Linked DNA regions of Casimicrobium huifangae. The protein of the gene in region 1 interacts with the protein of each later gene in a pairwise test. Links are inferred from orthologs where the notes say so. Each region holds a gene or a part of one and is shown in the gene's direction. Other genes may lie near its edges. The genes, in order: hflK and ftsH.

Region 1 (3,224 bases):
GGCGTGCAGGAACGCAATCTTGAGCGCGAGCTTTCCTGCCGCGTCATCGACCGCCGCACACTGATTCTCGACATCTTCGCCCAGCGCGCCCGCAGTGCGGAAGGCAAGCTGGCAGTGGAACTCGCCCAACTGGAACATTTGTCTACCCGCCTGGTACGCGGCTGGTCGCACCTTGAGCGGCAGCGCGGCGGTATCGGCCTGCGCGGCCCCGGCGAGAAGCAGCTTGAAATTGACCGTCGGCTGATCTCGGGAAAGATTCGCGCCCTGCGCGAGCGCCTTGATCGGGTTGAACGCCAGCGCCACACCCAGCGCCGGCAGCGCGAGCGTTCGCAAACACGCTCGATCGCCATCGTCGGCTACACCAATGCGGGCAAGAGCACGCTGTTCAACCGCCTCACTGCGGCCGGCACCTACGCCGCCGACCAGTTGTTCGCGACGCTGGACACCACCGTGCGCAAACTCTATGTGGCGGATGCACAACCGCTGGTGGTGTCAGACACAGTGGGCTTCGTCCGCGCACTGCCGCATGAGCTGGTGGAAGCCTTCAAGGCGACGCTACTGGAAGCGGTGCAATCAGACCTGCTGCTTCACGTCGTGGACGGCGCCAGCGACCAGCGCGAACAACAGATCGAAGCGGTGAACGCCGTGTTGCAGGAGATTGGCGCTGCCGACATTCCGCAACTGATCGTGGTCAACAAGTGCGATCTGCTCGGCCTCGGCACCGACGCCGGCCGTATCGAGACTGATGAAAGCGGTGCGGCGAGTCGCGTTTTTGTTTCAGCGCGCACGGGGGCGGGCATTCCCGAACTGCGTACCGTCTTGCAAGCGCGGTTTCCACGCCAAAATAGCTATCCGTACGACACTGAGTCCGGGTTCGCCCATGACGACGCGTCGCAGAATGCCAAAGCCGCGTAAATACGCGACCTGACAATGAACACACAAGCAACACCCTCGCTGCTGACCCGCTGGCGCAACGCCTTCCGTAACGGGATCAAGCTGTCACTGAACGATCCGCAATGGGGCCGCAAACCCGGCGCCGGCGGCAGTGATAACTCATCTGGCGACAAAGGCGGCGACAAGGGCAGCGAACAGCAGCCGACCGGCAGTCCGCCTCCCCCGCCCTCATCTCCGCCACCGGGTGGCAACAACGGCGGCGGTCGTGGCAATAAGCCGGATGGCCCGCCCGATCTCGACGAGCTGATGAAAAAGGTGAATGATCGCGTCGGCGAGATCTTCGGTGGCAAAAAAGGCGGCAAACGCGGTGGTGGCGGTTCGCCATTCCCACCGATCAGCCCGCGCTTTGCGGCGGGCGGCCTGGTGCTGGCCCTCGTCGTAGGCGCCCTGCTGTGGCTCGCCACCGGGTTCTACATCGTTGACGAAGGCAAGCGCGGCATCGTGCAACGCTTCGGCAAGTATGTCGAGACCACCGAACCGGGCCCGCGCTGGCATTTCCCGTGGCCGATCGAGTCCCGCACCATCGTCAACCTTAACCAGGTTCGCTCGGTCGAGGTCGGCTTCCGTGGGGCCAGTCGCAACCGTGACGCCAAACAGGCGCAGATGTTGACGGAAGATCTCAACATCATCGATATCGCCTTCGCAGTGCAATACACGCTGTCGGACGCGAGAGCCTTCCTGTTCAACCACCGCAAGCCGGAGGAAGCGGTCGTGCAGGCGGCAGAAACCGCCATGCGCGAGGTGGTCGGCAAACGCAAAATGGACTTCCTGCTCAATCAGGGTCGTGAGGAGTTCGCCGGTGCCACCCAGAAGCTGATGCAGCAATTGCTGGATCGCTACGGCACCGGCATCACCATCAGCAAGCTCAATCTGCAGGCTGTTGCCGCACCCGAGGCGGTCAACGAGGCTTTCCAGGACGTGGTCAAAGCGCAGCAGTACCGCGAGCAGCAGGTCAATGAAGGCCAGGCCTACGCCAACCGCGTCATCCCCGAAGCACGCGGCCGTGCGTCACGTCTGCTGGAAGAAGCGTCCGGCTACGAGCAGAGCGTTGTTACCCGCGCCCAGGGTGATGCCGCGCGCTTCACTTCGGTCGTCGGCGAATACAACAAGGCCCCGGTGGTCACTCGCGAGCGCCTCTACATCGACATGATGCAGTCGGTGCTCGGCAACACCAGCAAGGTGCTGGTTGACCAGCGACAGGGTCAGAGCCTGCTCTATCTGCCGCTCGACAAGCTGATGGATGGCACCCGCGCCGCTGCCAGCACCGGCCTTGGCGCCAGCAGCGCAACTGAGGCGGCGCGTCCGAGTGCGCCGCTGCCCGATCCGGCTGCGGCGGTGGAGGCACCCGGCAACACCCGCAGCAGCAACACGCGCGACACCACTCGCGGTGGCCGCGACTCGCGCAACTAGAAAGGAGCTGACAACATGAACAAGATCGCTCCCCTGCTCACCGCATTCCTGGTCGTGGTGTTTGCGTTCTCGCAGACGCTGTTCACCGTTGATGAACGCGAATTCGCCATGGTCCGCCAGCTCGGCGAAGTTGTCGCCATCAAGGACAAGCCGGGCCTCAACTTCAAGATTCCGTTCATTCAGACGGTCAGCAAGTACAGCAAGCAGATCCTGACGATGGACAGCCCGGAATCGGAGCGCTTCAACACCAAGGAAAACCAGCCCGTACAGGTGGACTCCTTCGTCAAGTGGCAAATCTCCGACGCCCGCGAGTTCTACCGTGCCGTCGGCGGCGACGAGAAGCAGGCCGAACGCCGGATCGGCCAGACTGTAACTTCGCTGCTGCGCGAAGAATTCGGGCGGCGTACGCTGCAGGAAGTGGTGTCCGGCGATCGCGAAAAAATCATGGCGATCGTTCGTGATGCCGCCGAGATTGATGCCAAGAAAATTGGCGTTCGCATCGTTGACGTCCGTCTCAAGCGCGTGGATTTCGATGAATCGGTGTCCACCCGTGTGTTCGACCGCATGCGCTCGGAGCGTCAGCGTGTTGCTGCCGAATTGCGCTCCACCGGTGCTGCCGAGAGCGAACGCATCAAGGCTGATGCCGACAAGCAGGCACAAGTGATCCTCGCCGAGGCCTACAAAAAGGCACAGGAGATGCAGGGCTCCGGTGACGCCAAGGCGGCTGCCATCTACAGCGCGGCTTATGGCCAGAACGCAGAGTTCTATGCCTTTTATCGCAGCCTCGAAGCCTACAAGGCATCGTTCAAAAACAAGAGCGACGTGATGGTGCTCGATCCGAGCGCCGACTTCTTCCGCTT
Region 2 (3,298 bases), 480 kb from region 1 along the record:
AAGTGGATCTGGTCATGAGCGACATGCTGCCGAACATGACTGGCGTGACTGCAATTGATTCGCCGCGTGCAATCTACCTGTGCGAATTGGCGGCCGAGTTCGCCCTGGCCCATCTGAAGCCCGACGGCAAGTTCTTGACCAAGGCGTATCAGGGGCCGGGCTATCAGGAATTTTTCCAGCAGCTCAAACAGCAATTCAAGACGGTGGTCAGCCGAAAACCCGACGCATCCCGTGATCGCAGTGCAGAGATATACCTTTTGGCCAGTGGCTTGCGGTAGTGGTGAGCGCACGCATACGCTGCAGCATCTTTTCGCTGAAACGACCTATGCATAGGGCCTGTATCCAGATTCCATGCAAAGTCGATAATCTGCCTATTGACGTGCTGAGCCCTCGTTGAATGGCGCTTTACGAAGAAAGATGTTGAGCCGTAGCGGGTGGGCATCGGTCTGCGCCAGACGGGTCGAAGCGTACCCGTCCCTGCGTTTTTCACGCCCGGAAGCCGTGATCGGTTGTTGGTTGCCGTGCGCCGATGGTGGATCGCGCTGAATCAGGCACTTTGTCGGCATTTGACGACACAAGTCAAAGGTTTGCCCGATCGTTTCGGCGCCACTCTTGAAAAACCGGCCCCGCCCTTAAAATCGTAGGTAAGTGTGGCTGCCGCTCTCCCCGCCTGTTGCGGGCTTGGCCGTCACCGGAGTGTCGCGTGAACAACATGCTCAAAAACATTGGTATCTGGGTCGTCATCGGTCTCGTCGTGCTGACTGTCGTACAGCAATTTGACAAATCGAGCCGCAAGAGCGACGCCGTGGCGTATTCGCAGTTCATCGAGGAGCTGCGCGGCGGCAAGATTTCCGAGGCGAGCATTGAGGGCCGCAACGTCGAATACCGCACTTCCGACGGCAAAAAAGTCACCTACATCCCCGGTGGCTACGACAAGGACCTGATCAACGACCTGCTCAAGAACAACGTCAAGTTCTCCGGCAAGCCGGAGGAGCAGCAATCGATCCTGACCTCCATCCTGTTCTCGTTCGGTCCGATCCTGCTTTTGATCGGCGCCTGGATTTTCATGATGCGCCAGATGCAGGGCGGCGGCAAAGGCGGTGCCTTCAGCTTTGGCAAGAGCCGTGCGCGCATGCTTGATGAGACCAACAATTCGATCACCTTCGCCGACGTCGCCGGTTGCGACGAGGCCAAGGAAGAGGTGACCGAGATCGTCGACTTCCTGAAAGACCCGAGCAAGTTCCAGAAGCTCGGCGGACGCATTCCGCGCGGTGTGCTGATGGTCGGTTCGCCGGGTACCGGCAAAACGCTGCTCGCCAAGGCGATTGCGGGCGAAGCCAAGGTACCCTTCTTCTCGATCTCGGGCTCCGACTTCGTTGAAATGTTTGTCGGCGTTGGCGCGGCCCGCGTCCGCGACATGTTTGAGCAGGCCAAGAAGAACGCGCCCTGCATCATCTTCATCGACGAAATCGACGCGGTCGGCCGTCAGCGCGGCGCCGGTCTCGGCGGCGGCAACGACGAACGCGAGCAGACGCTGAATCAGATGCTCGTCGAAATGGATGGTTTCGAGGGCTCGCAGGGCGTGATCGTGATCGCCGCGACCAACCGTCCGGACGTGCTCGACCCGGCGCTGATGCGTCCGGGCCGCTTCGACCGCCAGGTTGTGGTGCCGCTGCCCGACATCCGTGGCCGCGAGCAGATCCTGCAAGTCCATATGCGCAAGGTGCCGATCGCCGCCGACGTCAAGGCACACGTGATCGCACGTGGCTGCCCGGGCTTCTCGGGTGCCGACATTGCCAACCTCGTGAACGAGGCGGCACTGTTCGCGGCGCGCGCCAACAAGCGTCTCGTCGACATGGAAGACTTCGAGCGCGCCAAGGACAAGATCTACATGGGCGCCGAGCGCAAGTCGATGGTGCTGACCGAGGACGAGAAGCGCGCCACGGCGTACCACGAATCGGGCCATGCGATCGTCGCGGCCAGCCTGCCCAAGGCCGACCCGGTGCACAAGGTCACCATCATCCCGCGTGGCCGCGCACTCGGCGTCACTTGGCAGTTGCCGGAGCGTGACCGCATCTCGCTGTACAAGGACCAGATGCTGACCGAGATCTCGGTGCTGTTCGGCGGCCGCATCGCCGAGGATCTGTTCGTGAAGAACATCTCCACCGGCGCCTCGAACGACTTCGAACGCGCGACCAAGATCGCGCGTGACATGGTGACCCGCTACGGCATGAGCGACCTGCTCGGCCCGATGGTCTATGCCGAAAACGAAGGCGAGGTTTTTCTCGGCCGCAGCGTCACCCAGACGCGCAACGTTTCGGAAGAGACGCTGCAGAAGGTCGATCTCGAGATCCGTCGCATCATTGATGAGCAGTACGCAGTGTCGACGAAGATCCTCAAAGACAATGCCGACAAGGTTGAGGCCATGACGGCGGCGCTGATGGAATATGAAACCATCGACGCCGACCAGATTGCCGACATCATGGCCGGCCGTCCGGTGCGTGCAATAAAGACATACAACACGCCTGGAAGTGGTGGAGGTGACTCATCGGCAGGCACTGCAGTGTCCACCGATGGCGCAGACAGCGGGGGTAAGGCGGATGCAACATCGCCTGCGGCGGCTTCTTCCAAGGCTGCTTCCGATACGCCCTGACCCGACCGACGGGTCAGGCCTACGCTGGGCGGCCTTAGGGTCGCCTTTGTCGTTTTGGTCGGCGATGCTGCGCGACGGCGGCGGTATGACGCGCATGGTGACTGTGCCTTTCGCCAAAGCCAGCCTGACTGCGGCGGCGGCGTTCTGCGCACTGGCCAGCGGTACCGTACACGCTGCCGATGGCAGTGGTGATGTCTCCGACCTGATCCTTAACCTGTCGCGCTACACATCCTGGCCAGCCTCTCCGACGCGCAAGCAGTTGACGGTTTGTTATGCGCACGGCGGTGCGATGACGACCAACGCGCTCGTGACCGATCAGAACGTGTCCATTCGCGGGCTCCCGGTGCAGTGGCGTCAAATCGCCACGCCGGCACAAATCCCCGGTTGCATGGTGCTCTGGCTCAATGCCGACGTACGTCCGGCGCCGCGCGACTGGCTGGCGGTTGCGGCTGATCAGCCAATATTGACGCTCAGCAACTTTGCCGACTTCACCGCTGACGGTGGCGTAGTCGGCGCTTATCGGGTCGGTACCGATTGGCGTTTTGAGATCAATCTTGAAGCCTTGCAACGCACTAATCTGAACATCGCGGCTGCTGCGTTGCGCCTCAGTCAGAAGCCCAAAGCAGCGCCCGGCACCGGAGAATC

Evidence for each region.
Region 2: the proteins of hflK (region 1) and ftsH interact in binary tests that used the Escherichia coli proteins (3 or more experiments, as listed by UniProt). The link is inferred for Casimicrobium huifangae from one-to-one orthologs.

The regions. Positions count from the first base shown.
Region 1 is NZ_CP041352.1:1,578,131-1,581,354, reverse strand. Bases 243-3,147 are described here. They hold hflK (FtsH protease activity modulator HflK), read left to right. Parts: upstream 243-930; coding sequence 931-2,364; downstream 2,365-3,147. Other genes in these bases: hflC (protease modulator HflC), read left to right, coding at 2,380-3,147; hflX (GTPase HflX), read left to right, coding at 243-915. Also shown: more of hflX, read left to right, coding at 1-242; more of hflC, read left to right, coding at 3,148-3,224.
Region 2 is NZ_CP041352.1:1,102,663-1,105,960, forward strand. What follows is about bases 200-3,178. They hold ftsH (ATP-dependent zinc metalloprotease FtsH), read left to right. Parts: upstream 200-703; coding sequence 704-2,653; downstream 2,654-3,178. Other genes in these bases: FKL89_RS05110 (RlmE family RNA methyltransferase), read left to right, coding at 200-278; FKL89_RS05120 (YfiR family protein), read left to right, coding at 2,700-3,178. Also shown: more of FKL89_RS05110, read left to right, coding at 1-199; more of FKL89_RS05120, read left to right, coding at 3,179-3,298. UniProt on the Escherichia coli protein: Acts as a processive, ATP-dependent zinc metallopeptidase for both cytoplasmic and membrane proteins. Plays a role in the quality control of integral membrane proteins.